2 regions of the Priestia sp. 3CA3 genome follow, and region 2 is predicted to be linked to the other one. Evidence: riboswitches for the same ligand, from Rfam matches in the RefSeq annotation. Region 2 holds a riboswitch; the other holds the start of a gene.
What was found. A riboswitch is a leader RNA that binds a small molecule or an ion and turns the genes downstream of it on or off. The one in region 2 is predicted to bind cyclic di-GMP.

Region 1 (16,456 bases), on a different contig from region 2:
ATACTCTTGAATTTGTTTGTGCATTGGCTTTTTATCAGCCGGATTTGGAGTCCAGTTCATGTGAGACCACCTTTTTATAATTTGGTTGGTATTATAAATCAAAATTTGGATGGAGACAACAAGGGATGTCAATTGTAGGATAAAAGAGAAAGGAGAGAACAACATGTTTACAGTGGTTATACATGCTTTATTGTTAGCATTCGGTTTGATTTTACCTTTAGGAGTACAAAATGTGTTTGTTTTTAACCAAGGAGCAAATCAACGAACCATCAAACAGGCGCTTCCTGTAGTGGTAACGGCTTCTGTTTGTGATACGATTTTAATTCTAGTAGCAGTGCTGGGAGTTTCAGCAGTAGCCGCTACTTTTTCATTTTTTCAAGCGCTTATTTTTGGAATAGGTTTTCTTTTTTTAGCGTATATGGGCTTTGTGATGTGGAAGAGCGAACCGTCAAAAACGTCAGTAAAGGAAGGGATGACGGTAAAAGCACAAATTTTATTTGCTGCTTCTGTATCTCTGCTAAATCCCCACGCGCTGATGGATATTATGGGCGTAATCGGAACAAATTCTCTACTGTACAGCGGAAAAGAAAAATGGGTTTTTACGCTGGTTACGATATGCGTTTCGTGGATATGGTTTTTATCCTTAGCATTTGCAGGAAAAGCAGTAGGGAAAATGGATTCAAATGGAAAAATAATGATTTGGATCAATAAGGCTTCTGCATGTATGATTTGGGGAGTAGCTCTTTACATGGCAAAAAGTATGTTTTTTCAGTAAAATAGGCGCTAAAAGGAAAGTTATGTAATACTTTTTTTCTAGAAAGCGAGGGGTAAAGGTGATTCAAGGAATTAATCATATGTGCTTTTCTGTGTCAAATTTAGAACAATCTATCACATTTTATCAGAAAGTGCTAGGAGCGGAACTTTTAGTGAAAGGAAAGTCCACCGCTTACTTTAGTCTGAAGGGACTGTGGCTGGCGTTAAATGAAGAAAAAAATATTCCTAGATCAGACATTCAGTATTCGTATACTCATTTAGCGTTTTCTATTTCTATTGAAAACTTTGACGAAGCAAGAGAGCTGTTAAAACAGCATAATGTAACCATCTTATCTGGAAGAAACCGCGACGAGAGAGACAAAAAATCTATTTATTTTACGGATCCTGACGGTCATAAATTTGAATTTCACACTGGTACGCTCCAAGACCGTTTAGCGTATTACCAAGAAGAAAAGCCTCATATGACATTTTATTCGCCAAAAGAGTAGTACTAAAATAGTTATATAAGGTTACAGTTTTATTACATTCGCATTCCTCGCTCAGTTATCATTAAATAAACGATTCTGTTGTGATATAATGGAAAAAAAGTGAGGAGGAGGAAGAATGTATACCGCAAAACAGGTGAAGTTTGGTTCGCATATTGTGATAGGCTTACTTTTCGGCATCCTAGCTGCAATGTTAATCGGCACTTTTTATCAAAATGTACCAGGTGTATTACCGTACGGGATGATTAGCGGACTTGCAGTAGGACTCATAGCAGATACATATTATACAATTAAAACAAAAATAAAGGTTATCTAATATAGTGTAGTACTATTCTCAGGAGAAATAAAAGATTCCTTTTGAAAATAGTACTATTTTTGTGAGAAAAACAGTTAATTTCTATTTTAGAAAAACAAGTTAACGCGCTAAAAAAATTGTGAATTTATTATTTTGAATCAGCAATAGGGGATTGAAATATCGAATTAACTCTAAGTATAGAATTATTAAAGTAAATAACCGTTTTCTAAACAGTGAAACGGTTATTAAAGCTGCTACTAACAGATAAAATATTGTTGCTCTTAATGGTTTATTTGTTAAAAACTTGATATTTTTGCTAAAATCGTTCTTTTGGAGTACATAATATATGCTATCATTGTTGGGTGAAAAAACTACATACCAAAAAAAGGAGAAAGAAATGAAGAATTTAAGAAAAATCGGCCTAGGACTTGTAGCATCACTGCTATCTATTAGTTTAGTAGCTTGTGGGTCAACAAAAGAAGAACAAAAACAAGAATCTGCTAAGCAAGAGCAGAAACAAATGGGGAAAGAGCAGAAAAAACTTGAACAAAAAATCTCTAAATTAGAGAGCGAGTATAAAGACTATACAAAAGAAAAAGGATATATGGAATCTGATGATTATCTTGTTTTTGAAGCAGACTTTAACATACTTGCAAAGTCAATTGAAAGCAAGAATATTCTTCAAGGCGATGATGGTGAAATAGAAAAACACTTAAAAGACTTAAAAACTGAGATAGACAATTTAAGTAATGATCAAGCAATAAAAGCTCAAAAGCGTTATGGTTCAGCAGTAGATGTGTACGAGGCTGCAATAGGTACCCACTTACATTATGTATTAACTAAAGCCGATATTACTCAGCACTTTAATGCGGTGAACACGATTGAGTTAGACAAAGATTTTAATGCAGACAGCTATGATTATGAAAAAATTGATGCAGACGCAACTGAGGCTATTAAGTCCATACAAGGAATGCCTATGAAAAGAATAAAGCTTATTAAGGAAGAGTTGGAGAAATATAAAGCTAGTTTTAGTACTGAAGAATATGATCAATTGTATTCCGCAGTCACTGGCATATCTTCGTCATTAAATAAACAAGTTGAAATGCTAGAAGTTCTACAAAAAGAAAGTGGCAAGGATAAATCAACTTTAGAAGAAAACACAAAAGCTGCTGAAACACAATTTTTAGATGCTAAAGAAAAAGTGTCTGCATTTGAATCTAAATATGATATCCAAATGTAAAATATATGCTTTAAATACAATTGTTTATTAGAATAAAAAGCCGTTTCTTATACAAAGAAACGACTTTTTTATTTTTCTCTATTAATCTTAGGTGTACGTAAGAAGAAAGAGAGTAATAGTGCAATTAGAGCCAATAGCGTAGCAAATAAGAATGCATCGTCATCTATAATAGAAATTATAAATAAAAGGTCTATCCGCTGCTACTTGCATTAGGGATAAGCCTTTTTGTTTTATACTTAGTTCCAAACTTCGTCTAAAGTATACGAAAATGAAAATATAGAGAGTAAAAAATTATATCACTCAAAAAGCACTACATCCAATCCGTTTCTGCGGTAACAGGTTAGAAGCGTATACAGTTCTGCACAGTGATGGTATAAATGAGACTGAATTTCAAGCAGCCACTCAAAACGTGTATACGTGCATCCCCAATAGGATGTCTGCAGTGAAAATAGCTGTTGTTCGTCAAAAGAAGAGTAAACTGCTTTTAGCTGATTGAAGCCCTCTACTAAAGCTGCTTTGAGTTCAAGCTTTGTATAAGCTGGATGCTACAGATAAAAGTCATTCATTTTATCTGCAGAGTAGCCTAAGGAAATATAATAGTCTGCACTGCAAATGAGACATAAATGCTGCAGCAGCTCTTGAATAGACCGCTTGTGAGGAAGGGGACGATAAGCAAGCTCTTCTTCTGTAACGTCATTAATAATTGCGGTTAGGGAATGGATGTTAACGTTTATTTGATTAAATACCGTCTCACAGTACGAATTCATATATTCACATCCTTTTTATTCAACTAAATACCGCATTTTTTGATCGAGCCAGTACTCTGATTTTTCATTGTTATCGAGCTTGATATAGCAATCGACAATTTCATCATAAATGAATTCCTTTTCTTCTACTAAATCAATAAATTTAATGAGTAAAAATACGGCTTTTGAAACTTTTCCATTCTCACAAAGCCATTCTTTCATCCAGATTAATAAGTCAAGAAGAATAATTTCTATTTTTACTCGGATATCAAGGAACCAATCGTCATAAATCGTTGTTAAATAATGAGGAACTAATTGGTGCAGTCTCTGTTCAGCTTCCTTGAATTTCAACGCCGGATCAGACTGTTCGGTAATCCACTGAAGGTCAGTTAGTAAGTCTAGTCCATCGCTTGACACATCGGCGTTTAAAGAAATGAGCTGCCTGTTAACAAGTAAAACCGGCTCTTCCTTTTCTGCGTTCAATAGCTTTTTTAAATGAGACAAATAGACGCGTAAATTCTTTTTGGCGTTGCTTAAAGGTACGTCAGGCCACAGCGCTTCGCATAGCTGTTCTCTGCTAATAGAATGATGAAAAATAAGATATAGTAAGATTTCTTGAGCAAAGCGCTTATTCCAGCCTTCTGTAATAAGCTGGCCATTTACATAGACGGAAAAAGAGTACAAAAAATCTACTTTAAGAGAGGATGTATGTGCATGAAAATCTTTTTGTATATCTATAGCTGTGTCACTTTCCCAGTTCTTAAGTATTTTCATAGGATCGTTCTTTAAATAAGGCAGTTGTTGTGTATTACTTTTAATAAAATCTATGATGATTTCTCTGATTAAAGCTGTTTTTTCTTTTACTAGAAATAAAGAGTGTGCGTTAGGTATGGTCATATGACTGTAGTTTTTTAAAAACATCGTTTTTGAAATCAGATACTGAGATGAAAACAGCAAATCATTTTGGCCAGATAAAGTGAGTACAGGAAGTGAAATACTAGTCAACTCTTGAAATAGATCGTCTGTAATGGATAGTTTAAGAAAGCGGAAATATACCCTGGGATCCATTTTTTTTAGTCTTTCAATTATCTGTTGTATGTTTGTAGGTTCCAAACTCTCTAGTTTGCCTAATTCGAAAATTTTATCTACCGGTATTTGGTTTTTACTTTCTTCGTTGTAACATCTCTTAATCTTTTGAAGGGTGCTATCGGAATAAAAAGGAAGAGACAATAGTATCAGTCCCTCAATAAAAAATTCATAGCGAGCAGCAAATTTAACAGCGATTTGTCCTCCAAATCCCACGCCAACTAAGTAACATTTCTTTATATGCAACGTATGTAATAAGTGGAAAAGATCTTCAATATGAGTCTCAAACGATATTTCCCCTGTAGCGGAGGCGCTGTTTCCTGTCTCTCTCAAATCGTATTGAATAACACAATAATGTTGGGTTAATTCTGCAGTAATAGAATCAAAAAGCGTATGATCAGTGATAACAGAATGAATCATCACAATGGTGTCTGTCTGGTCAGTGAACGCGGGCGAATGAACTTCATAGTAAATTTTTTCTGTCGCCGTATGCAGAAAAGGCATAAAAACAATCCTCCTAGTGTCTAACTGTAGCGTTTGTGTAACGGTGAAATTATTATGATAATAATAGACAAAAAATTCAAAAAATAGTGCTTTTAGTAATGAAAAATGTCTAATGATCTTGTAATATCTATTATACTGTAAAAAAACAGGGAAAAATAGGTATTTTTATTTAATCATATTTTTAGGAAGCGTTATCAAATTTACGATGAAGGGGACTGGAATGATGAGCGCGAATGATAAAAGTACTATTGATTTGGAGTGGGTTCATTTAATGCTAGAAGCCCAAGGTCAAGGAATCAGCATACAAGACGTCAAGGAATTTATCTCTAACCCAAACCAATTTAATAAAAAAGAATATGATAAATGAGAAACTTTTGTGAAAGAATAAAGAAGCTAGTATAAGAAAGATAATTCAATACAGCTCCCTTTTTTATTATTTGAGCGCAGGTGATGAATGATTATTTTTTCTGAAAAGTACAACGAGTGAAAAAATCTACTATATAATTACAATGGCTTTAACGGATTGCTTGTACAAAACAGGTAAGTAATATCTTATTTCGAATGCATCATAAGGTTATTTCAATCCGTTTAAGCAGTTTTTCATAGCTCGACGATAATTTAATTTGTTATAGGATTTAGCATGGAACTGTGGTACAATTACCCTTATAAGCATTTATTAAGGGTGATAAATATGACAATTGGTCAACGTATCCGAGAACTTCGAAAGAAACAAGGAATATCATTAACTGAGCTTGCTAACCGTGCTGGAGTAGCTAAGTCTTACATCTCCTCTGTGGAAAGAGATATTCAATTAAACCCCTCTATTCAATTTTTAAATAAGATTTCAACTTCTTTACATGTTAGTGTGGATAAGTTAATTCATGATTCTTCCGAGAGTGATAGTTCAATCTCAATAGACAGTGAATGGTTAGATTTAGCAAAAGAAGCGGCTGAATCTGGTATTAGCAAAGAGCAGTTCAAACAGTTTCTTGAATTCCAAAAGTGGCAGCGTTCAAATCAGTAAATTCAAAAGCATTTGGTTTAAAGGGCAGTAGAAACTGATTACTTGCAACTGCCCCTAAAGGTTCCGGCATGGTCAGTAAAGAAAGTTATAAGTAAGAAATTTTAAATTAATTCCTTCGTTTAGCCGAATATAATAAGAGCAACTTCTTTTAGCTTCATTGATTTCCCTTCCTTTTCAGTCTAACTGTATGCCACAAATTTATCTTTTTATTTCAATAGCTGTAAACAATCCTTAAAGTGTAATATCTACAAACAAATCTACTCTTTAATGACTCTTAGTTCCAAAAAAAGAATCTAACCCCTGTGTGAATTAAATTCTTTACGTCTTCCTTTTTATTTTTAACTAGGTTTGTTATAAGCAATAAATCTTTTTACTTCTTCAATAGAAATTCCCATTTTATATGCCCTGAGCATAAGTTCTACCCATTCTTCGTCTAGGTTCTCTTCCTTTTTGTTTTCTTCCATAACGTTAGTACGATTCAGCATTATTCTACCTCCAGCTTCTCTCTCTCAGGTAACCCCGGCTATCATAGTCTTTTATATTTTATTTTACGACTTTAGACCCGTAGCTTTGCGTCCTGCTCTTTCAAACAGTTTGCTCTTTTCTGAATCATTTGTATTACGAACATTTTACTACAAGAAAATACCTGAATGTGTCATAATTTGTCGGTTTTATAATAAGTAGAATGAAAATTTGGTTAAGTTTTATAGCTGAGGATGAAGTTCAATTTATTAGAGTGAGCATGGAGAGATTTAGAAAAAGCGATATTTTAAGAATAGAATCTATATAAAATATTTTTCGAATTGTGTATAAATAAATTTTTGTTAAATATTGATGACATATATTTTGTGAATGAAAACTTTTCATACTTAATTAATGCGCCTATTCACTTATTTTTCTATTGAATATTATAAAGTATTATTAGAGAAGTGGTGAGTAAAACAATGAGCAATCTTGAGAATTTAGGAGACGTAGATTTAACAACGAACGTTCCAGCTAATAAAGATGTACTAGCGTATGATAGTACATTGTCAAAATGGGTACCTAAAAGTCTTGAAAAGTCAGACAACCCTAGCTGTGCATCCTCATACGTAATTGAGTTAGATAGATGGGGAATTAAAAATGATGGAACAGAGCCTTTAAAAACTACTGTTGGAATAAATAATGCATTCCTATGGGCTAAGGAAAATAATTATAGGGAAGTGATTTTGCCGGAAGGATCTTATCTTATAGATAAAAACTCATCTATAAAATTTTTAAGTAATACCCATTATAAACTATACGGATGTTTATTTATTAAAGAATCGAATAACTTGACAGGGTATGAAATATTGACATGTAACGGTATTAAAAATACGGTTATAGAAGGAGCTACTGTAAAGGGAGAGAGAGAAACTCACGATTATTCCATAAATAGCACTCATGAGTGGGGATATGGAATTTTAATAAAAAACTTATGTTATAATATATCGATTATAAATTGCGAATCTTTTGAATGTACAGGTGATGGACTTGCCATTAGCGCAGATTTTTCCGCACTGGGTGGTGCTCAACATAATAAAACAAATGGAGGTCATTTTTCTAAAGGGGATATTGATGCTAACGGAAATGTTGATAATACGAAGATTTCATATGTTGCAGTAAATAAATTTTTTGACATCACAACGCCTTTAGCAAAAGAGGTAGGATACATTTTTTACTCAGGAGATGGATATGGTGGATACGGACCAGGCCTGAATTTAAATAAAGTTCCTATAAAAGTTCATTTCTATGATTCAAATCAAATTTATTTAGGTAACAGGTCTTATAGAACTTATGAATACATCTATACTGATGCTATGCCACTAGGTACAAAATTTGTAAGGTTTTCTTTCTTAGGTAATTTTGATGCAATGGATGGTAATTTACATTATATCTCTTGTGCAAAGACGCCTCAATATATTACTTTCAGGGGATGTAACACTCACAAAAATAGAAGACTAGGTGCTTCTGTTATGGGAGGAAGGTTCATAACTTACGAGAATTGTGAAATTCACAATAATAGTAACAAGCTAATTGTTTCTAAAGGGTGTAATCCTGGATATGGGATAGATGTTGAAGATGGATATATGAATAATCAAAGGATTCTTGTTAGAAGCTGTAATTTTCATGATAATAGAGCAGGAGATTTTATCTGTGTTAGTACGCGTGGGGTAACATTAGAAAATAATAAGTTTGAAAAATTAGTTTATTTTAATGGGCAAGGTGATGACTACTTGTCTCAAGGGAACTTATATCACGGTCCGATTAGGGGTAAGTCTATAACCAATGGTATTGAAAAAGACGGTACGTTTTGTACATTTAAAAACGACAGTGTTTTTGGAACACAAGTTGGCCTGGATGGAGGAAATACTACTCTTGAAAACTGTGTATTTACGAAAACTGCGTTGCAATTATCAGGAGAAACAGTAAAAGTTATCAATTGTAAGCTTACGTATGAACAAGAAGGTACAACCATATCAGCTTTGACATTATCAGGAAAAAATGTAGAGATACATGGTAGTTTATTTGATATTAGAGGCGGAAATGCATACGGAGGATTTTTAGCACCTAATGATTATCTATTGATATCTAATTCTCAGTTTTTTACGGGAGAAACGGCAGGCGGTATACTAGGTTCTTTTAAAGAAGTAATAATAAAAGATAGCGAATTTATTCATACAGGTGCTAAAGTAAACTACACTAGAGTTTATGCAACAGAGCAGATGAGAATTGAACGTAACACCTTTAAAGATCATTCTTTTCGTATTGTAGGTGGAGACTATTTTAATAATATACTTGCAGTAGACAAAGGATACATTACTCACTATTTTAAAAACAACAAAATTATTTGGACGAGAAGTAGTACTACTTACGTACATGAACTTTCAGGACCAGGTATAGGAATAGGGTTAATACCAAGAGTGGAAGTATCAAACAATAGACTTGAAATAATTGATCAAAATGTTTCTCTTGGATCTCTATATAACATGCGCATATTTGTGGAAAACCATTTAACTTTTCTTAACAACACAATTGTTACGATTAAAACTTCAGGTAGCAATACTAACGGAACCATTACACTTGATTATGCATATAGGTCAGGTACATCTGTATCTAGACCTAAAACAACAATAATCAGTCAAAATAATACCGGAATTAACTCCGATATTCTATTTACTGCTAACTTAAATAATCAATTGGAAAAATTGAGCGGAAATACTCCTTTGGCGTCCTTTGCATCATCTCAACCAACTTCTGGAACTTATCAATTAGGTGAGTTAATATATAATTCAACTCCTGTAGCAGGAGGATATCTAGGGTGGGTCTGTATAACAGCAGGGCGTGCTACTAACAGACCATGGGCGCCTTCCACTGATTATGTTAAAGGTACTATTATTTACTACCAAGGACATGTTTATCAAGCTCAGAACAATGGAACTTCAAACACAGATGCTCCTAATTTTCCTAAAGTCTCTGGTGGAATAATTCTGGATAATAATATAGGGTGGAAAGAAATTGGCTTACTAGCGACATTTAAACAATTTGGGCCTATACAGCAATAATTGAGAAGGCTAGCTCATGACTCAAAGGAGCTAGTTTTTATTTGTTGTAAACAATAAATATAGGCTAATTTGATAGGATACAGGTCTTTCTTTAAATAATTTTTCGTGGTTATAAATGTACTAAATTCTATGTTCGAGCAAAATTGAACCGTAACGCATTGAATTTGGTGAATATGGTTAGGGCTTCATACGCTTGCCAATAAATTAGTTAAAAGGTTCTATACTAAGGATTTTTGTTGTACTGTTCAAATGTATATATTATAAAATGTTTCTAAATAATTTGGTTATGTATAACAGAAATGTTCTTTATAAAAAACAATATATTATTATAAGATTATTCTTTATAGTCATAACAATTCTTTATAATTGTATAGAAAATAAGAGGTGAAATAGATATACATTTGAATATCAAAAACTAAATTAATATTGACTTGTTCTTTATAAAGAATTAAAATTAGGTAGAACCTAATAACTAAAGCTTGTAGCGCATAAGAAAGCACGAGGTCAAGTGAAAGGGTCTTTTTGTTCGTTATAAAGAATTATAATCGTTAGTATTAAGAATACTTAAAAATTGAAGTAAAGGTGGTTCTAATGAGCACAATGGAACAAAAAAATTTTCTCCACCAACCAAAGGGGAAAGACATTAATTTAAAAGAATACTATGAAGTTATTAAAAAACGTATTTGGCTTATCATTGTCATCACTATCTTTACTACGCTGGCTGGCTTTTTTTACAGTCATCAGAATAATACTACAGTATATTATCAAGCCTCCACTAGAGTAGTTGTAGATGTAGATACTCAGAAGATGAGTACGCTTCTAGTAATGGTTAAAGATCCTATAGTGATGGGAAAAGTAACAAAACAGTTAAATTTGAATCAGCCCGCAGAAGCCACAGCAGGTCAAGTGCAGGCGGCGAGCCTTGATGGATCACAAATCATTAGTCTTTCTGCAACAAGTGCGGATCCAACAACTGCTGTTAAAATTGCCAATACCACAGCCAAAGTATTCAAAGAAGAAGTAGGGAATATTTTAGGTATTAAAGAAGTCCAATTATTATCTCCGGCAAAGAATTCTTCTCCTATTGACGGAAATGAAAACCGTACCATTATGCTTGCTTTGATTGCAGGAATTGTAATAGGACTTGGGCTTACTTTTTTATTAGATTCTTTAGATGGCAGAGTAAAAAAAGACAGTGAAGTGGAACAATTATTAGGTGTACCGGTAATAGGAACGATTTCGAGCATGAACAAAAAAAAATTAAAGTCATCTGCTAAAACAGATGTAGAATTAAGGAGTGAGACCATTGTCAGCAAGTAAAAATTCTCAAGTAAAAACATTGAACACACCAATGCTTTTTACCTACTCTCATCCTAATTCTGTTATTTCTGATCAATTTCGTGCGATTAGAGCAAACCTTCACTTTTTAACAAAGGAAAAAACGTGCAAGCTTATTCTTATTACTTCTCCTGAAAAGGGAGAAGGGAAATCAACTACGGCAGCTAACCTAGCTGTTTCCATGGCTCAGCAAGAAGGTAAAATTCTATTAATTGATGCAAATTTAAGAGATCCAGCAATTCAAGATATTTTTAACGTTCCCAATAATGAAGGGTTAATAGATATACTAAAAACTGAAGGATCTTTCGAAAGAGCTGTACATCAAACGAGAATAGAGAATTTAGATATCTTAACGAGCGGTTCTTCTTTGTCTCATTTTGTAGAATTATTAGGTACTAACACGATGCAAAATTTACTTACTAAATTGTCTGCTTTTTATGATGCTATACTAATCGATTCTTCTTCTCTGTTAACATCTCCTGAAACACGAGTATTATCAGCATACTGTGACGGAGTAATATTAACTTTGAAGAGAGACAAAACAACGGTAAAGAAGATAGAGGAAACAAAAAAAGTGTTGGATATTGCAGGAGCTAAATTAGTAGGTGTGGTTATGCATGAAAAATAAAGATATAATTTTTTGTACAGTTGTTCTTAATTAAGAACAATTGAGTTCTTTAAAAAGTTGTTCAATAAAATAGTTTGGCGATGCCTACTTGCCGTTATCAACGCAGGCACTCGATCATGCTGTGGGTTGAAAGAAACCTTAGACGCAAGTCGTCGAAAGTATGGTGTGAGGATGGGTTAGATGCCCATTTTAATGTTTATAAAGCTTTTATGTATACGGTTTTACAAAAAAACGTATACATAAAAGCTTTATTATTTTTATAGTGAAGGAGATGTAAAGTGAAATGGGGAGTTTTGATAATCATCCAAAATCTATTAAAAAAGCTGTTAGATACATCAAACAAGACGCATCTAAAGAGCAGCTGATGGAAATTAGAAAGTTTTTGAATAATACGATTCAAAAAAGGATAAAGGCTCTTGAATTAGACAACCAAAAAATTATCAGTTAAAGAAAGGAGAACGTGTATGACTTATCGCCAAAGGTTGTCTTTATTTATTGTAGTCGATTCTTGTATTGTGATGCTAGCTATTTTTATGAGCCGTTTTCTTGTAGACGCAAGTATTTACGTCATTACTTTTCCTGTCGTTGTAAGTTCACTTACGTTTTTGTTTAGTCATCATTTTTTCTCAATTAGGTTTAAACTTTATAAAAAATCTTGGGAATATGCAAGTATTGGAGAACTAGTCATTATTTTTAAAGTTGTTTCTTATTCTATTCTCTGTGCTGCCATCATTCAGCAACTGATTTTTAAAGAAACATTTTTCAGACTGCTAACTGTGACATGGTTGCTTCATATGTTATTAATGGGCGGGTCACGATTTGTGTGGAGAATGTATCGGGATTCTATTATAAATAAATCAAGCAATAAACAAAGAACGTTAATTATTGGCGCTGGATCTGCGGGTGCTATGGTAGCCAGGCAGCTTTTAAAGAAAAATGAAAGCAACCTTCTTCCTATCGGTTTTATCGATGACAACGTAAAAAAGCATCATCTTGATATCTTAGGTCTTCCTGTACTAGGTGGAGCAAATAAAATAGAAGAAACTGTTAAAGGATTCACCATTGAAAATATTATTATTGCAATTCCTTCTCTTAGTAAAAAGGAATTAAATACTATTTTTCAAGAATGTGCGAAGACAAAAGCGAGAACGCAAACACTGCCCATGCTTGAGCATCTTGTTACAGGGAAAATTTCAGTAAATCAGTTTCGAGATGTGCAAGTAGAGGACCTTTTAGGAAGAGACCCTGTTGAAATGGATGTTGAAAGTATCTCCGGTTATGTTACGAATAAAGTAGTTTTAGTGACGGGTGCCGGCGGGTCAATTGGCTCTGAAATTTCCAGACAAATCTCAAAGTTCAGTCCCAAAAAGCTTATTCTACTTGGTCACGGTGAAAACAGTATTCATTCAATTGAAATGGAACTAAAAAATATGTTTAAAGAGACAAGCATTGAATTTACAACAGAGATTGCCGATTTACAAGATGCTAAGAGAATGATGTCGGTAATGAATATACATAGTCCAGACGTTGTATATCACGCTGCAGCTCATAAGCACGTACCGCTAATGGAGCGTAATCCAGAAGAAGCTGTTAAAAATAACGTAATTGGCACGATGAATGTGGCAAAGGCAGCGAGCTGGCACGGCGTAGGAACTTTTGTCATGATTTCTAGTGATAAAGCAGTGAATCCGACAAGTGTGATGGGGGCAACGAAAAGAATGGCAGAAATGATTATTCAAGGAATGGATGCACATAGCGCTACAAAATTTGTTGCAGTCCGATTTGGGAATGTATTGGGAAGTCGAGGAAGTGTTATTCCGTTATTTAAAAAACAAATTGAAAAAGGAGGACCTGTAACCGTAACTCACCCAGATATGGTTCGCTACTTTATGACAATTCCAGAAGCATCAAGACTTGTTATTCAAGCTGGAGCGTTAGCCGGTGGAGGAGAAATTTTTGTTTTAGATATGGGAGAACCCGTAAAAATAGTAGATCTTGCTAAAAACTTAATAAAGCTATCTGGAAATTCCATCGATGAAATTGGCTTAGAATTTACAGGTATGAGGCCAGGTGAAAAGCTTTTTGAAGAATTGTTGAAAGAAGATGAAATTCATGAACAGCAAGTATATCCAAAAATCTATGTGGGCAAAACGGCAAAACTATATGTAGAAGAAATTAATGAGATCATTGCAACATATGAGACGATGGATAAAGAATTTTTAAGGGAAACGTTATTAAATTTGGCAAATAATAATCTAACTTCGGCTTCTAAACAAATTGTTTCTGTTTCAAGCTGAAGAGGTTGAAACATTATGCAGATAGGTGATATGAGTGACTAAAAAAGTATTATTTTGTGCAACTGTAGATTTTCATTTTAAAGCGTTTCATCTGCCTTATATGGAATGGTTTAAGGAACAAGGATGGGAGGTTCACGTAGCAGCAAGCGGAAATATGGAGCTTCCTTATGTTGATAAAAAATATAACCTTTCGATTCAAAGATCACCCTTGCACCAAGACAACTTGAAAGCTTACAAAGAATTAAAAACGGTGATTAATCATAATAAATACAACCTTATTCATTGTCATACTCCAATGGGGGGAGCGCTAGCGCGTTTAGCGGCACGACAAGCAAGAAAAAAAGGAACGGCCGTTATTTATACTGCTCACGGTTTTCACTTTTGCAAAGGGGCATCTTTTGTGAATTGGCTTCTTTATTATCCGATAGAAAAAATACTCGCTCGTTATACAGACTGCTTAATTACAATCAATCAAGAAGATTACCAATTGGCAACGAAGCGTTTTAAAACGAAACATATTGAACATGTTCATGGAGTGGGAATCAACACAGACAATTTTAAGCCTGCAAACGAAAAAGAAAAAATTCAGCTTAAAAAGTCATTTGGGTATCAGCCAAATGACTTTTTACTATTTTACGCAGCGGAGTTTAATAAAAATAAAAACCAGCGGCTTCTTATTCAGTCGCTAGCACTTATAAAAGATAAAATTCCGCAGGCAAAACTTCTTTTAGCAGGAAAAGGTCCTTTGCTGGAAAAATGCCAAGAACTAGCATCAAACTTAGAAATTTCTCATATGGTGGACTTTTTAGGTTATCGAAACGATCTTCATCAAATTGTTCCAATGTGTGACGTGGCAGTGGCATCAAGTTTTCGTGAAGGGCTGCCTGTGAATATCATGGAAGCCATGGCTTGTGAACTACCGATAGTAGCTCTCAATAATAGAGGTCATAGAGAGCTTATTCAGAACAATAAAAATGGTTGGATTATTGACGATAGTGATCACATTACTGTATTTGCAGATAAAATAGAAATGCTTGCTAGAATTAAAACCTTAAAGTGCAAACTTGGTAAAAATGGAAGGGATATTATTTTGAAGAAATATAGTATTAATAAAGTTCTAATAGAAAAAAAGAAGATTTATAGATCTTATATGCAAGAAACGGAGGATATCAAGTGGAAGGTCCATTAAGGGTATTACATGTTGTAGTCAATATGAATCGAGGCGGCGCTGAAACACTAATTATGAATCTATATCGGAATATCGATCGCTCTAAAGTTCAATTTGACTTTTTGACATGTAAAGAAGGGGTTTTTGACTCAGAAATAATGGAAATGGGAGGGCAAATTCATAGAATTCCTTATATAACAGAAGTAGGTCACGCTGCTTACGTGAAACAGCTGAATCAATTTTTCCAAGAAAATGCCGACTATAAGATTGTTCATTCTCACATGGATAAAATGAGTGGGTTAGTTCTTCGTGCAGCAGAAAAAGCAAACATTTCAGTAAGAATTGCCCATAGTCATAATACTCAAAGTGAAGGAGGATTGGCATCGAAAGTTTATAAATGGTATGTAGGTACCAATATTAAAAGCTCTGCTACTCACTTGTTTGCCTGTTCAAAAGTTGCTGCCCAGTGGTTATTTAAAAAGCAATCCAATGAAACATTCATTCTGAAAAATGGAATTGAATGTAATAAATTTAAATTTTCATCAAATGTTCGAAACAAAATTCGCGAAGAATTGAAACTTGATAATAATTCATTTATTATTGGTCACGTAGGAAGATTCAACCATCAAAAAAATCATTTGTTTTTACTAGAGGTATTTTCTCAACTAACGAAAATTATTCCAAATGCTAAGCTTTTGCTAGCAGGTGGCGGTATATTACAGTCTAATATTGAAGAAAAAATAAAGGAGCTACACTTAGAAGAAAAAGTAAGTATTTTAGGGGTAAGAGAAGACATTCATTTACTGCTTCAAGCTTTTGATGCATTTGTTTTTCCATCTTTCCATGAAGGGCTTCCGGTAACTTTAATAGAGGCTCAAGGAGCAGGGTTGCCTTGCATTATTTCTGACGTAATAACAAAAGAAGTAGATATGGGGGTTGGGCTAGTTCAATATCTGCCTTTAAATGATAAAAATGAGTGGGTTAAAACTATTTTAAAGGTAACGAGTAGCAGTTCATCTAGGAAAGTATCAGAAGAACGTTTAAGTCAGAAAGGATACAACGTACGTAAAACAACGGAATTTATTCAAAAATCGTATATGGAGATGGGAGGAACAGTTAGTTGAAAACATTAACAGTTTTTACTCCAACCTATAATCGAGCATACTGCATTCATCAATGTTACGAGAGCTTAAAAAGACAAACTTGCACCGATTTTATATGGCTAATCATTGATGACGGCTCAACAGATAATACAAAAGAGATTGTTGATGGCTGGATTAATGAAAA
Region 2 (16,456 bases):
TCCTCATTTGGGGAAAGTAGGGTGAAATATATGTCAAATATAGCTTATAATAATATAAAAGAAAGAGATAAAAGGAGGCGCCATGGGATCTTGCCGGATAAAAAAACGGAGAAGGAGCAGTCGATCATGATGATGAAACATCTTGATTGTTTGAATACGCAGCTTTTAAAAGAATACAGTGAAGGGATTTTTTTTATTAACTGTGAAGGCGAAATCATGTTTAGCAACGAAGCAGCCTTCAAGTTAACAGGAAATGAACACAAAGAAAAAATCCAGCAGCTGACAGCTCTTATACATAAGTCGAAACAACAGCAGGCACAAAATCTCTTTCAACGTGCTTTAAAAGGGGAAAAAGTTCAGTTTTCTACGACGATTGACCACAAAATAAAAAAAGAACTTCATTTATATATTATGCTTATTCCTATTATCATAAGCGAGCAAGTAGCGGGTGTTTATGCCATATGCCGAGATGATTCAAAAGAGCAGGAGCGCTCCAATCACATTTCTCAATTAGAAACGCATTTGAAAATGGAGCAAAAGCTTGCGAATGTAGGAAGCTGGTATTACGACGTGACGGAAGATAAAAGCTATTGGTCGCCTCAGCTGTATAATATTTACGGATTAAACTCTAATCAGCTCTTTACTCCTTCTTTTAAAGACGTTCTTCAATTTATCAACGAGTGTGACCAAAAAAGATTAAAAAAAGCCGTTATGGAGGCACTTTCGACGGGAGAAAGCTACACAATTGAATATACACTGCTGCGGCCGAGCGGTGAAGAACGTACGGTATTTGAACAAGCGGATGCGGTAGCAGATGACCAGGGAAACATCGTACAGCTGATCGGCGTTGTGCACGATATCACCGAATCGAAAGTGATTACGAACGAATTAAAGCAAAAAGAACAGCAGTTTCAAACGATTTATAACAATTTGGATGCCGGAATATGGTCCGTTGATGTGCCAAGCAATAAAATGATTGTATGTTCAAACGGTGTTAGCAATATTTACGGAGAAGATGCGATTAAATTTTTAGAAGATAGAGATCTGTGGGAAAGCTTTATTCACCCTGAAGATAAGCCAGCTGTGACAAAAGCCCAGCATCAGTTGCAAAAAGGAAAAACAATTCGCCAGCAGTATCGAATCTACAAAAAAACAGGTGAGATGAAATGGATAAAAGATAGATGCATTCCCATGCTTGACGAAAACGGCAAGCTGATGCGCATAGACGGCATTGTTGAAGATATTACCGCAGAAAAAAAGTACGTGGATCATGTTGAATATCTTGCGACTCATGATCATGTGACAAACTTACCGAATCGAAGAAAGTTTGAAAGAGAATTAAAAAATTTTATTCGACAAATGAAAAAAGAAAGAGATTCATTAGCGGTTTTTTATGTAGGACTGAATCGCTTTAAACATATTAATGACACATTAGGCCACGACGTAGGCGATCTCCTGCTGCACCGTATCGCCAGTCGGTTAAAAAAGTTCGTAACGCCAGAGATGATGCTAGCTAGAGCAGGAGAAGACGAGCTTGCGATTTGTTTTTTATCTTTTGAACACATAAATGAATGTAAAAATCTTGCTGCTGCTCTTTTTCAAGAAATCGAAAAAGAAATTACCATTGACGACTTTTCTCTGTACGTCACAGCCAGTATTGGAATCAGCATCTACCCGTATGATGGTGAAGATGCGAAGATGCTACTAACGAATGCCAACCTTGCTATGCGCCGTGCAAAAGAAGTCGGGCGAAGCGACTGGCAGCTGTATTCGCCGTTAATGGACAGCGAGACGTATAAAAGCTACCACCTGGAAAAAGGACTGCGCAACGCACTTCTCCAAGATGAGTTTTTTATTGAATATCAGCCAAAGGTTCATACAAACAGCAGAGAGATTGATAGTATCGAAGCGTTAATTCGCTGGAATCATCCGGAATGGGGACGCGTATCTCCAGAAGACTTTATTCCTTTAGCAGAAGAAACAAATTTAATTATTGAACTCGGCGATTGGGTAATCGAGCACGTCTGCAAGCAGATGCAGCAGTGGAAGTATCAAGGATTACAAACCGTGCCCGTTTCGATTAACGTCTCGTCTAAACATTTGCTGAAACGCGGATTTGTAGAGCACGTTCAACAAACGTTAGCTCATTACAACATCGACCCTTCATTCATTGAATTTGAAGTAACGGAAAGCTCCATTATTCAGTATGAAGAGTACGTAAAAAAAGTGATGGACGAATTAAAGAAAATTGGCGTAACGTTTGCTTTAGATGATTTTGGCACCGGCTTTTCTTCGTTATCACATTTAAAAGACTTCGAATTTAACACGTTAAAAATTGATAAAACATTTATTCAACACGCGACCGATAAAGGAAAGCAGCAGGCGATTACAAAAAGTATTTTGTACTTAGCTCATGCTCTCAACATGAAAGTGATCGCAGAAGGCGTTGAAACAAAAGAGCAGCTTGCCTTTTTACAAAAGCATGAATGTTCCTTTATTCAAGGCTATATTGTGAGTCAGCCGGCTGCGCCTCAAAAAATTGCCGAATATTTAAAGAGGCGATTTCTATAAAAAAGTGATGTCTCGACGGAGACATCACTTTTTTTTACGCTAATTTACTGCGCGTTTTCCCATTTTCCGCGTTGTATTGATTCGCCCAGCCGTCTTTTTTATTCGCGGCAAGCCTCTCTAGCCACACTTGACCAAACGTAATCAAGTTCACCGATAAATAAATCTCCGGACTAATCAAAAGACCGGCCAGTATTACATCAATCGGCCTGTGCATCGGCGTTTTGACAGCGACATCTTCCTACAAAATAGAAGTGAATATAGCACCATTCAAGAAACATCTAGACCTCAGTTTTCGCGTACTGCTAATAGCCCGCAGTACTACATATTAGAGAAAGAGAAAACTAACGAACAATTATAACAGCAGTCTTTCGTGGGCGTTTTTTTCATATTTGCAAAAGGATGACTGCGTGATGGCAAAAGACAAGAATGTAACATTTTGCAAATTAGAAGGACGAGACTTTAAAGAAATCAGCGAAATTAAATCACCGAAGTAAGAAGTGTAGATAGCACTGAATAAAACACCAAATTTAATCCTGGATATATGGGGATAAATGGAACATCGTCTACAAATGCAGATTTTGCAGGTCAATTATATGTGGATGTCGCTAATAAAATTGGATACATTGCAGTCCAAACCGATACCTGTGTAACTTATTGGAAACAGATAACATTCTAATTCATAATTAAAAAAATTGAATTGACTCAAATCTTTATTTACAATTAATGAGCTAATCAATTATTATGATTATATGTTGTAAGAAGTTGGGAGAGTTTTAATTATGAATACAGCTAATGATTTTAGAAGCAGATTAATCTTAAGAGTTCACAGCTTCGGTAATCGGGCACTTAGTAAAGGTAACAATAAATTAATGAAGCGTGCGTTATTATTGATTTATAAAATTTTAGATAAAATAATGATACAGCTTATGCTAGGGGCGGAGTTTCCGGCTGAAATAAAACTTGGAACAAATACTACTTTAGCTCATGGTGGGCAAGGCGTAGTAATTAGTCCAGACGCGGTCATTGGTGACAATGTAATCATTTATCATCAAGTTACTATTGGTGGGCTGGGGCTTGGACACTATGGAGAAGAGTATTTGGAAAGACACAAGGGGAAATTAGGTGTTCCAGTTATAGGGAATAATGTGTTTATAGGAGCAGGAGCAAAAATACTGGGCCCTATAAAAATCGGAGATGGAGCAAAAATAGGTGCAAATGCAGTAGTCACAAAAAACGTTCCCGAAAATGCGACGGCTGTTGGAATTCCAGCTAAAATCATTCAGGCGCGTTATGACAATATAGCAACATAAATATTTAATGATTTCAAAAAACAGGAGACTAAGATTGATGTTGAAGAGTAATTTAATTAATGCTTTATTTTTAGGTTCTATCCTATTTATCTTAAGTTTAACTATGTTTCCGGATACTTCATTAGGCATTGGTGCTAAACCTGGAGGCGTTAATTTTATTCCTTTTCATACAATTGGAGGTCTACTATTTCAGAATTCCCTTAAAGATTTTGCAGTAAATAACCTTGGGAACATTATTTTATTTATCCCTTTTGGCTTCTTATTACCGTTAAATTATAGAGGTACAGATAGTACATTTAAAGCTTGCTCAGCAGGATTAATATTGTCACTGATTATTGAGGTTCTTCAGTTATTTATGTCTAATAGATGGACAGATATTGACGATGTTATACTGAACACCATAGGAGCTGGAACAGGTTATATACTGTTTAGATGGATAAGCTTAATTTATAAATAATATGAAATATATTCTAAAGAACGTTTTGCAAATTCAATTGCAGGGCGTTTTTTTATTTTATCTAAACGGAGGAGTTTACGATGAAAGAAGTATTAAAGCTCGCCCACCCCCATGCGTTAACTACGGAAGCGACGGCTGGTGACTGGTAACGAATCAAAATATAATCCCAGCATCAATAAAATTTTAAAAGAAAATAAAAAGAGAGTGTAAACAACTTAATCTCAATGTCGATATATAGTATGAACATATTTCCTAGAGTTATATGTTTAATTACTATCATTCGTCGCTTATTTAATCAGTAAGCGACAGGCTTCTTAAATACAAGGATGTAACTAAGAAGTAAAACCAAATTATATGGAGGTAAAGGGAAATGAGAATTAATCACAATATTGCAGCGTTAAACACGTATCGTCAGTTTAACAATGCGAACAATGCACAAAGTAAATCAATGGAGAAATTGTCTTCAGGTCTTCGTATTAATAGTGCAGCTGATGATGCTGCAGGTCTTGCAATCTCTGAAAAAATGCGTGGGCAGATTCGTGGATTAGATCAGGCTTCTCGAAATGCGCAAGATGGAATCTCTTTAATCCAAACAGCTGAAGGAGGACTGAATGAAACACATGATATTTTACAGCGTATGCGAGAGTTAACCGTTCAGGCAGCAAATGATACTAACGATGGGACGCAAGATAGAGCAGCAATTAAAACTGAATTAGGAGCGTTAACAGATGAGATAAACCATATAGCTGATCGAACAAATTTTAATGGCACTAATTTACTAAAAAGTGACACTACTGAATTTAAGTTGCAAATTGGTGATACTAAAGAAACATACGATACTTTAAGTTTAGACTTAAGTAAAATTAAAACTGATTCAACAACTTTGACGCTAGATGATGCAGCTTCTATAGATGTATCTGATAATAGTAAAGCACTTAGCTATTTAGAAAAAGTAGATAAAGCTATAAAAACAGTCTCAGAATCTCGTTCGTATCTTGGAGGGAATCAAAATAGACTTGAACATACAATCAACAACTTAGACTCCACACAAGAAAACCTAACTGCTGCAGAATCTCGTATTCGTGACGTAGATTATGCTTTAACTGCATAGCAGTAACAAGCACAGTCGTCCTAGCTGGTAACGGCTAGCGATTATTATCGGGTGAATTGCTGGAAACCCCTTAGAGCTTTTCTTGCCACAACGTAGTTAGAAATGACAAGTGTGATGGCGTGAAAAAAGAAAAGATTGGGAAATCAGCAGCCAAGCTCCTGTCTCGAAAGAGTGGAGAAGGTTCAACGACTAGGGTAGACCATCTAAGGCGGTAGCTATGATGATGAAATCCGTAGGTGAAACAATGTTCATCAGTATTGTGAATCCGAAGTGCCCGGCCCCTCATGATATAAGAGGGTGAAGATATAGTCTGGTCATTTATGAAAATAAATGTTCGCACGATGGCGAAAGAAATGATGGAACAAACAAAGAATTCAATTCTGTCTCAAGCATCACAAGCAATGTTGGCTCAATCTAATCAGATGCCTCAAGGAGTATTACAACTTTTGAGATAATTGATTAAAGGGCGTCTAGTTTGGTAACGAGCTAGAGGATAACTAGGTGAACTGCTGGAACTTCCTAAAGCTTTATCAACCACAACGTAATCAGAAACGATAAGCGTGACGGTTTGAAAATGATAAAGATGCTACCATGGATAATCAGCAGCCAAGCTCCTGTGAGGAAACTCTGGAGAAGGTTCAACGACTAGAGAATACGGTCTAAGGTGAAAACTAGGACTATGAATCTCGTAGGGCAGTGAAAGCTGTTCGAAGTGCCTAGCTCCATGCAAAATATGGATGAAGATATAGTCTATTCTGTAATCGAAAGATACAGTCGCAAAGCAAGCGAACCAACAACCACAAGGAGTATTACAACTTCTTCGTTAATTTTAAATTATTTGGAAGAGGCTCTAGCTATTTTGCTAGAGCTCTTTTTTAGACGTTTTTTGAACGACATCACTGGGATGGAGTGAGAAAGAAATATATCACCCTAAAAATTTCTTAATATTGAAAAAATATAAAAAATAAATTAAAATAGAGCAAATGTTCTTATTGGAGGATGGCGAGATAAATGAACGCAGAAAAGCAGTTAAGAGAGTTAATTCCATACAACCAACAGTGTATGATAGTAGGCAAGTTATTAGGTGATGGCAATATTTCTATTGAAAAAGGACGCCAGCCAAGGTTCCGATTTAGCCATTGCTTAAAAGATAAAGAGTGGGTCTTTTGGTGTTATGAGAAGTTAAAAGATTATTTCGAATTATCATCTCCTAAGTATAGAAAGGTTCTAGATCGGCGATTAAAAGATGGATACAGCGAAAGCTACTACACACAATCAAAGGTAGGAGAAATCAGTACGCTACTAAAGGAAGTCTGGTATCCCAAAGGTAAAAAAGTTTTACCACTGGAATTTGTAAAAGCTCATTTTTCTCCATTAACTTTGGCATGGTGGTATCAAGATGATGGTTCTTTAACAATTAGTAATTCTACTATCAGGAAGATTATTCTTTCTACAAATAGCTTTAGTAACCAAGAAAATAAAAAGTTAATTGAAATCCTTTTTGCAAATTTACATCTTTCATTTTCTTTAGATAACCAGAATAGACTAGTGATATACGACCAAAAGCAAATTCTTTATTTTCTCAGCTTAGTTAGGGAGTTTATTCATCCATGTATGTCTCGAAAGGTTAATATACCTAAAAATAACTCACCATCGTTTCACTTAAATAGGAGAACGACTATTACTCTACCCCTGACTATTCCTGTAACTTCCCCTACAAAAGATTTACGACATTTCCTAAGTTATTTACCTGAACTTTTATCTCAATTGCAAAATAGAGTTATTTATCATCACTTTTTTAAACAACAGTTCTTCATTGAAGATACTGATTGTAAGAGAAAGAGTTATCAAATTCAATTAGAACAAAATGAGTTGCACCTATTATACGAATGCAGGAAATTTACAGGCCTAACTATGAATCAATTAACAGAACTATGTTATATATTGCAAAAAAATCAAAATAACAGTTTAATAAAGGAACGGCAGATAGCGTATCAATTTCTCGCTAAAAATTAAGAAAGTTAAGACATTTTGCAAATTTAAATAGCTGTTTTTAATTTTAAAAAAACCTTACTCACAAGTGGAGTAAGGTTCAGGATTTTATTAAGAAAAAGTTTTAAGCTAATACTCTTATTTAATGCGTAGCCCCACCCGAAACCACAACATCCTCTTCAACCAAAATTGTCGTCTTCACCAGGCTAAGCAACCCTTGCACAATCAAATCCAGCGACATACTGGCTTTCCCTGGATGATTCACGGCTTGTTCAGGAAGGTAAGGGATATGAACAAATCCACCTTTAATACAACAGTTTTGAATCATGTTCATGAGTCCGTAAAACACGTGGTTACAGACAAAGGTTCCAGCAGTTTGAGAGACGCTGCTTGGAATGCCTTCTTGGCGCAAGTTTTCGACAGCTGCTTTAATTGGCAGTGTCGAAAAGTATGCGGCAGGGCCGTTTTCAATAATAGGGCGATCAATGGGCTGCTGGCCAATATCGTCAGGGATTCGAGCGTCGTCTACGTTAATAGCAACGCGTTCGACCGTAATTCCTTCTCGGCCGCCTGCTTGTCCTACACAGATGACGATGGAAGGGCTGATTTCTTCTATATACGTATGAAGCTTTGCGATTGATTCACCAAACACAGTAGGAAGAGGTTTAGTAACAATGTGATAGCCTTCAACAGCTACGCCGTCCAAAGCTTTTACAGCTTCTAAAGACGGGTTAATGCTTTCACCTTCAAATGGTTCAAAGCTGGTTAGTAATACAGTTGTCATTCTATCAATCTCCTTTAAAAGTGATATACAAGGTAGTACATTAATAGCGTATTTACTACAAACACGGATAAAGCAATCGGTACTTGAGCTTTAATTACGGCGTTTTTATCTTTTAATTCAAGCAGCATGGCAGGTACGATGTTGAAGTTCGCTGCCATTGGCGTTAGCAGCGTGCCACAGTAGCCAGCAAACATGCCGAGCGCTGCCATAATCGCCGGGTTTCCGCCGTGCATATGTACAATCAGCGGAAGTCCAATACCTCCCGTAATAACGGCAAACGCAGCAAAGGCATTTCCCATGACAATCGTAAATAGCAGCATCCCCAAGCAGTAAGCAAGCACAGCAACAAACGCATAGTTAGTCGGCAGTATATCACTTACAATATCCGAAACGACTGTTCCAACACCTGATTTTGAAAAGATGCCGCCAAGCGCTGCGAGCATTTGCGGCAAAATAACAGCCCAACCAACTGCTTGAAGCAAGCGGCTTCCTTCTTTAACAGGCACATCCATTTTTGCTTTGGTGACGCCTATTGAAGCGATAAACGCAATCACAGCAGCGATTGCCAGTGAAATTAACGTGACCTTTTCTGGATCAATTAACGCCCAGTTTCCAAATTTAATTTTGCCAAAAAGAAGGGTGCCGATAATCGTAAAAATAGGAATAAATAAAGCTGGTAAAAAGATTTTATTCTTTAATCTTTGTGCGTGAGCCACTCGTTCTTCAGCAGGCGTTTCGGCTTCATTAGACTTAGTTACACGATTAAATGAAGCAAGCAGAACCATGATAATGACCAAACATCCTATATAAAAAGGCGGAATGACGTTGCCAAATAAAAACGTAACGGAAAACAGCGCCCAAAATAGGGAAGATCCTAAACGGTTAGGATGGTTGTGATCGCGTGCAATTCGAATCGCGATAAAAGCGACAATAATACCGAGTAAGTAGTAAATCGTATCGAGCGTCAGGATGCTTTTCATTTAGCTTGCCTCCGTCTTTGAAGATGATGTTGGTTTGTGCTTCGTCATTTTTTTATGAATACGTCGGTCTAGCTGACGGAAACGAATCGCGCTTATCAGCAGCGCTGCGATGGCTGTTGGAATACCCCAAAGCGCCATATCCCAGACGTCAACGTGAATGCCCACGGAGTCGAAGAACCCTTTCATTAAGAGAATTCCACCCGTTGCGATAAAGATATCTTCGCCGAAAAACCACCCTGTATTTTCAGCTGCCGCGGCGTGAGCGCGAATATCTTCTTTTACTTTAGGCGGAAGCTCTCCGTATTTGGCACGAGCTGCGCCTTCAGACATAGGTGCCACTAATGGACGCACGGATTGAGCATGTCCTCCGATATTTAAGCCGACTGCAGCTGAGATTTCACGGATAAAAAGATATATAAGTAAAACATTTCCAGAAGAAGCGTTTTTCGCTTTTTTGATCAGGACTTCCGCTTGTTCCTTTAACCCGTATTTTTCTAACACGCCAAAGATAGGAAGAGTAAGTAAAATAGCCATAGACATATAGCGGTTATCGACAAAGAACTGACCAAACATCGTAATTACTTCATGCAGTGATAAGCCTGATACAAGGCCCGTCACAATGCCTGCAGCAGTTACCACAAGCAGCGTGTTTAAACGAAATAAAAATCCCACCGCCACTAGCAAAACCCCAATTAATTTCAACATAAAAAATCCCCCTCCAGTATGTATAGACCGTGCTGCAAAGTCACCTCCATTGCTTTTCTAAAAAAACAAAGATGTTTTGAGTATAAACAATTCTGAAAATTAAAACAAGATGCTTAAGGCATAAAATAGTTTTATTGATGAAACAAAATTATAGAAGGAAGATTTATATAATGTGCATGGACTCAGAAGTAAAAGAAAGAATTCTGCCAGGGAGCTTGGGTAGTGATTTTTTTAGTTGATCCGTTGAAAAACATTTCTCCTAAAATACCAAAAATGGTGTATAATGCTAAAAGGTATGAATATAGAATTATATAGATTTTAACTAAATGAATCTATATAACTATATTTTAAACAATTTATTGAAGGGGGAGGAGTATTTGAATTGTTCAAATTGCTGCCATTTTAATGATGGCGGGAAGTTTTGCGTGAAGTGCGGTCATAAATTACAAGAAGAGGCAGCTGTCAGCCAGGCGGCAGCTGCATCTGAATATCAGCCTCAGCCGCAACCAGCGTATGCGCCTCAACAGCCTAATCAGCGTGTTCGTCAGGCAAAAAAAGTATCAAAATCATTTTTTAGTTATTTTGCAGAAGGAATTAAAAATCCAACAGCTACAGCGCAAGCAGCAGGAGAAAGCCAATTCGTTAATGCTCTTATCACAGTCATTCTTTATGCTCTTAGTATACCTATTATGCTGTATGTAGGCTGGAAGCTATTGTTGATTCAATTTGTTCGAAGCATGTTTAAGCTTCCTATTATCAGTGAAGAGCTGGCTCCATCCGACATGGAGGATTTTAATACAGGCGTTGATTTGATAAAAGCAACAGATATCAACAGCATCATTCACTTCAATTTTACAGATTTTGTCTTTAAACAAGGGGTTTTCATTTTTATTGGACTGGCGATTATTATTGGAGCAACATATGTTGCAGCAAAGTTTGGAAAGGTAGACGTTTCTTTTAAAGAATTTTTCTCACGCTTTGGCACGTTTTTAATTATTCCAACAGCTCTTCTTTTAATTGGGCTTGTGCTTGCATTTCTCCATGTTGAATACTTCTCTTATTTTATGAATTTTGGTTTGCTGAGCATTTTCCTTGTAGTTCCATTTACCATTGCTAGCTTTAAGCAAAGCGGAACAAATGGCCTTGATCGTATCTATAGCACTCTTATTGTATATGTAGTCATTACGATTGTACTGACGTTTATTGCGAATGGTTTAGGAGAAGAAGCCAAAACCATTATTACAAGAATGGGAAACAGCAGTGATTTGAATGATCTATTTTAAGTCGACAAAAAGCATCGTGTACAGCGGTGCTTTTTCATACCATTATAAAAAAGGAGTGTAGAAATTGGGATATTGCAGAGAGTGTGGCCATCAGTTAACAAATGAGCATGAATTTTGTCCGGAGTGTGGACATCCCGTTGAAAAGAAAGCGGCTTCTAGCGAAGGAGCAGCATCGCAGCGTTACGTAGAACCTCAGTCATCTTCAGCCGAAGAGAGACGCGAAGCAGTAAAGCCTTCAAATAAAAAAACAAAGTTTATAGCTATTTCAGTTATAGCGGCAGCTGCTATACTTGGCGGTGCTTATTACGGAATAGATAAAACAATGATGGCGCCTAAAGCCGTGTCAGAAAAATTTATTGCTTCAGTAAAGGGCAATGATGTTGATAAAGTAAAAAAATATGTAAATGATGGTCAAATTCAACTAGAAGCCAACGATGAGCAAGCAAAATCATTTATTACATATCTGCACGAAAATCCGGATGTCATGAAATCAATCTCTGAAGGGTTAGCGGCAGATAGCAGAGCGCTTGAAGCAGGAGTTCCAAGCGAAGATCACTCTTCATACGCTAAGTTAGAACAAGACGGAAAGAAGTGGGGAATCTTTGATTATTACACGGTACAAATAAACCCTGTATATGCAAAAGCTCAGTCGACAGAAGATGCTACATTAGTATATATTGATGGTCAAAAAGCTGGAACGGTAAGCAGTGACTCTTCTAAAAAGGTTGGTCCATTTTTACCTGGTACGCATACCGTAAAAGGTGAAGTGCAAAATGATTATGGAAAAGTTGAAAATGAACAAGAGATTGAAGCTACCAACGGAGAAGATGTGAACGTTGAGTTTGATTGGTCAGATCATGCAGTATACATCTCTTCAGATTATGATGACGCGATGCTGTACGTTAATGGTAAAGACACAAAAACAGAAATTGGCGATATTGATTATTTGGGCCCGCTGCCGATGGACGGTTCAGTAAAACTATATGCAAAACGTGGAGATAAGAAAACGGAAGAAGTATCAATTAAAAAAGGCATGGAAGATGTTGCGCTTAATTTTGATGAAGAAAATACGACAGAAGCTACGGCAAAAGCATCGGCTCCTTCTAAGAATCACGAACCAACGGACAAAGGTTCGGAAGTCAATTCTGGAGTATCTACTAGTGAAGTTTCTAGTTTTATTGAACAATACATGTACGCTACAATTTCATCAATCAACAGTGGAGACTTTTCTATTGCAGCGCCTTATATCGATACTAACGGACCAAAATACAAGGAACAAAAAGATTATACCGCTTACCTAATCAAAAAAGGCATAACAGAGGATTTATTAAGCTTTAACGTAAATAGAGTAACAAAACTCGATGACTCTATGTATAAAGTATATACAACAGAAGAGTATGATATTTCGTACGGAGACGGGTCTGTTAAATACAAAAAATTCAACAGTATTCATAAAGTAAAAGAATTATCTGATGGAAGTTTGGGCGTTTATCAGCTTATTAGTTCAACGGAAGTAAAGTAAAAGCTGATAAATAGACCCTGGAACAGCAAAAAACGTAGTAGGAAATAACAAATAAAAAAGACGTCTTCCATGAGAAGACGTCTTTTTTATGTATGATTCCAATATCAAACCCAATACCTGGGATACTGCCGATCTTGAAATAAATTATTATACACGGTCGAAATCAATACAACGACACACGCACAAATCATAATAATACCTAAGTATCCCCAGCCGGCTTGAGTATTAATTGCAACAATCGCGCTGGCTGCAGCGGGAGGATGAACAGTTTTGGTAAGAATCATTAAAATAAGAACAAACGCAAGCACAATCGCTATGGTGATTAGACTTCGATGAAATAAACTCCAAATAATAAGTGCGGAAACTGTCGCAAGCAAGTGCCCTCCAAGCACGTGGCGCGGCTGTGATAAAGGACCTTTATGAGCACCAAATACAAGCACGCAGCTTGCCCCAATCGGAGCAAGTGCCATTGGATATCCGAGAGCGAGAGCAATCGCGCTGCTGATGATAATCGCAATTAAGCCTCCGATAGAAGAAACGACCGCATCTCTGTAATTGATTTTCGGTTCTTCTTTTAGTTCTCCTTTCATCTTTTTCGTATAAGAACTTAAGTAAGACAGAAAGGGGCTTTTTGTTTGAGAAAAACTTTTTTCAAATTCCATTTCTTATTTCCTTTCCCTTGTGTAAGTAAAAGCTGTTTGTCAAGTTGTATGTCAGAACATCTGCTATAATAAGTTAGTTTATAAGAAAAGAAGGATTACTAAAAGAGGAAAAACGACTTTTTTTAGTGGAAATTCTTTTTATGAACCAAAAAAGGCGTGATGGAGGGAAAAAGGGTCTCCGTGTGCAGTAAGTACAGGAGAGATGTATAATAAACCTAGAGGTGACTAAATTATGTATCTAGTAGACTACCATCATCACACGAATAATTCATTTGACTCACAGGCAGTCATGAAAAAAGTGTGCGAACAAGCTGTAAAAAACGGCATAAACGAAATTTGTTTTACCGAGCACTTTTCATTAAATCCATTAGCGCCAACGTATGGTCATATGGATTTTGATAAATATGAACGAGAACTAGCGGAATGCAGAGATCAGTTTCAAGATCAGCTAGTGATTAAAAAAGGAATTGAAATTTGTGAGCCGCACTATTTAAAAGAAAAATATCAAAAAACAATGAAGCAGGAGAACTTTGACTTTATCTTAGGTTCGGTGCATAACATTAATAACATCAAGCTTCGTAAACATTTGGAGCTAAACGACAAAGAAGCGATTTACCGCGCTTATTTTAACGAAATGTATAAGCTAGTAAGCGACGCGGACATTGACGTGTTGGCTCATTTAGATTTAATGAAGCGCTATGCGTTTGCGCAATACGGCATTTACGACTTTCATCAATTCAAAGATATTCTTGCGGAGATTTTGAGAAAAGCCATTGATCGCAATATTGGGATTGAAATTAACACCTCAGGCATAAGAGGAAAGCTTGGCGAAGCATTGCCTGCACTTGAAATTGTCGGGCTGTACCGCGATTTAGGAGGAGAAATTCTAACAATTGGATCTGATTCACACTTTGCCGAAACCGTAGGAGCACATATGAAAGAAGCGATTGAAATGGCAAGACAGTGCGGATTTACGGAGATTTATACGTTTGATCAGCGTCAGCCAAAAGGAATTCGTATTTAATAGAAGTGTGTTTCACATATGTTTCAAGCGTTTTTTATACACTTGTTTATATGAGGAAAAATAATGAGCATAAAAGACAAAAAGCACGCTCTAGTCTGAGCGTGTTTTTTGGATTCAGTTCTGCTTAAACTCTTTTAAAAATGTTCGAACTTCTTCTATGGTCAGCCCGATTGCGCGAGCTGTTTGCATAAGACTTACCCACTCTTGATCGATCGACAGTACATTCTCTTCTTTCATTACGATTCATCCACCCTTTGCCAGGGAACTCAGCCATCATAGCCAAAAATGGCCTTAGACCTGAAGCTTTGCGTCACTATTTTTCAATAATTTTGCCTTTGTCTGGATAATTTGTAATAGTTACCATATATAACCTATGTTCATTATATAGTATGTTTGTCATGAATGCTGTCGAAATAGGTCGATTGTCATAAAAAAATCAAATAATTAGTCAACTAATGTATTCATTTTTTTGCGAAACTTTAAATAGGAGTGAAATTCAGTAAATTCCTCTTTGGTCATTCCATCATTAATTGCTTCTTCTATTAAATAAAGCCACTCGTTGCTTAGAGATAGTTTTGAAGAAAATACAAAATCTCTGCTTCCTGATTCAATTAATTCATCAATTGTTGTATTAAGAGAAAAAGCTATTTTTTCTAGCATGTGAATAGACGGGTTATTGTTTAGGCCTTTCTCTAAATGAGATAAATAAGATTTTGAGATACGGGCTTTTTCAGCTAAGCGTGTAATAGAATATCCATTCTTCAAGCGTAAAGTTTTAATTTTGGTTCCTATCACGTTAAGTTCATCCTTTTCTTATATCCTTTTTGTTCATTATAACGCATATTAGTTTATTTTTATGTATTTAATTATAAAAAAGGTTCTTTATAACGAATAACTTCTTGTTTTAGAGACTTTTTTAGTTCGAAAGTCTCTAGTGAAATTCATAGTTGGTTCATAGAAATCCTTCACAATAAAAATAGAAACCTACAAGACAGGAGAGATAAACATAATCTGGAAAATTGAGTGGACAAAATGGAGCAATCACAGCGAGCTGCCAAGTGACTTGCAAAAACAAATGACTAATATGACTAAAAGTGAAGTTTTATTTTGGAGTGAAGCAAGAGACGGAAAGTGAAAGTAAAAAGAGATTAAAAGAAGTAGAAACAAACGTCATCAATATGACCGAAAGCCTTGTGTACTAATGGAGAAAAAACGTGCTGATTGCTTCAGCGCGTTTTTTATGTCGGTAAAAATTCAAAAATGTACTATGGATAGAACAAGCCTCATGACCGATAGATATAACGAAGTGCAAGGGAAAGCAAATCAGCGAAAAGGGGATATGGTATGGGGGTATTGCGCAATTTAAGTATTTATCGAAAGCTATTAATCATGGTTATCATTTCGACGATTTCATTAATTACAGTAGCAGTCATCAGCTATTTCTACACGCAGCGAATTGCTGACAGCTCGGAGTCTATGTACAATGACCGTATGCAGCCAATCAGGCAGTTAGGGCAAATTCGTACGAATAACCGAGCGATTGATGCAAATACGCTTGAAATGATTTTATCAAAAGATGAAAACTATCAGCGTAAGCGTCTCGATGAAATTCAAGAAAAAGAAGCTGAAAATAACAAGCTCATGGCACAGTATAAAAAAACATTTTTGCTAGATAGTGAAAAAGAAAAATTAGCTGTATACGAAGAAAATATTGGTAACTTAACACAAGCAAGAAGTGAAGCTATACAGCTTGCTCAAGATGAAAAAGGAGATGAAGCCTACAGCGTTTTTTCAAAAAACGTAGTGACCCTTCGTACGACCATAAACAACACGCTAGATGATCTTCAAACGATAAATAATGACGAAGCAAAAAGCATTTACCAAAAAAATAAGCAAAGTGTAAAGTCAGCCGTGACCACTCTATTACTCGTTAGCGCACTGGTTATTCTGCTTACCATAGCCGTAGGGCTTCTGATTGCACACATGATTACAAAACCGTTAAATGATATTAAAAACCTCATGGAAACAGCAAAAGACGGGGATTTCCAAGTACAA

Region 1: another riboswitch for cyclic di-GMP. It lies ahead of AC1VNJ_RS16600 (anti-repressor SinI family protein); the one in region 2 lies ahead of AC1VNJ_RS14300 (anti-repressor SinI family protein).

Annotation. Positions count from the first base shown of each region.
Region 1 covers NZ_JBXENJ010000006.1:30,207-46,662, reverse strand. Annotated here, with positions in the region: gene AC1VNJ_RS16645 (aminotransferase-like domain-containing protein) at 1-60, opposite strand, end outside; gene AC1VNJ_RS16640 (LysE/ArgO family amino acid transporter) at 164-775, shown strand; gene fosB (metallothiol transferase FosB) at 834-1,262, shown strand; gene AC1VNJ_RS16630 (hypothetical protein) at 1,378-1,575, shown strand; gene AC1VNJ_RS16625 (hypothetical protein) at 1,952-2,794, shown strand; gene AC1VNJ_RS16620 (hypothetical protein) at 3,340-3,561, opposite strand; gene AC1VNJ_RS16615 (alpha/beta hydrolase) at 3,577-5,130, opposite strand; gene AC1VNJ_RS16610 (anti-repressor SinI family protein) at 5,354-5,497, shown strand; gene AC1VNJ_RS16605 (helix-turn-helix domain-containing protein) at 5,822-6,154, shown strand; gene AC1VNJ_RS16600 (anti-repressor SinI family protein) at 6,493-6,639, opposite strand; cyclic di-GMP riboswitch class I at 6,664-6,763, opposite strand; gene AC1VNJ_RS16595 (right-handed parallel beta-helix repeat-containing protein) at 7,099-9,738, shown strand; gene AC1VNJ_RS16590 (YveK family protein) at 10,330-11,058, shown strand; gene AC1VNJ_RS16585 (CpsD/CapB family tyrosine-protein kinase) at 11,045-11,704, shown strand; gene AC1VNJ_RS16580 (hypothetical protein) at 11,988-12,152, shown strand; gene AC1VNJ_RS16575 (polysaccharide biosynthesis protein) at 12,169-14,001, shown strand; gene AC1VNJ_RS16570 (glycosyltransferase family 4 protein) at 14,036-15,190, shown strand; gene AC1VNJ_RS16565 (glycosyltransferase family 1 protein) at 15,214-16,293, shown strand; gene AC1VNJ_RS16560 (glycosyltransferase family 2 protein) at 16,290-16,456, shown strand, end outside.
Region 2 covers NZ_JBXENJ010000005.1:377-16,832, forward strand. Annotated here, with positions in the region: gene AC1VNJ_RS14230 (sensor domain-containing protein) at 91-2,571, shown strand; partial or broken gene AC1VNJ_RS14235 (glycosyltransferase family 2 protein) at 2,612-2,803, opposite strand; gene AC1VNJ_RS14240 (serine O-acetyltransferase) at 3,351-3,881, shown strand; gene AC1VNJ_RS14245 (VanZ family protein) at 3,919-4,338, shown strand; gene AC1VNJ_RS14250 (flagellin N-terminal helical domain-containing protein) at 4,709-5,449, shown strand; partial or broken gene AC1VNJ_RS14255 (flagellin) at 5,785-5,904, shown strand; gene AC1VNJ_RS14260 (endonuclease) at 6,461-7,465, shown strand; gene pcp (pyroglutamyl-peptidase I) at 7,584-8,225, opposite strand; gene AC1VNJ_RS14270 (DUF979 domain-containing protein) at 8,240-9,205, opposite strand; gene AC1VNJ_RS14275 (DUF969 domain-containing protein) at 9,206-9,910, opposite strand; gene AC1VNJ_RS14280 (zinc ribbon domain-containing protein) at 10,288-11,193, shown strand; gene AC1VNJ_RS14285 (zinc ribbon domain-containing protein) at 11,258-12,715, shown strand; gene AC1VNJ_RS14290 (HPP family protein) at 12,820-13,377, opposite strand; gene AC1VNJ_RS14295 (histidinol-phosphatase HisJ family protein) at 13,610-14,401, shown strand; gene AC1VNJ_RS14300 (anti-repressor SinI family protein) at 14,516-14,638, opposite strand; cyclic di-GMP riboswitch class I at 14,659-14,745, opposite strand; gene AC1VNJ_RS14305 (helix-turn-helix domain-containing protein) at 14,846-15,196, opposite strand; gene AC1VNJ_RS14310 (methyl-accepting chemotaxis protein) at 15,746-16,456, shown strand, end outside.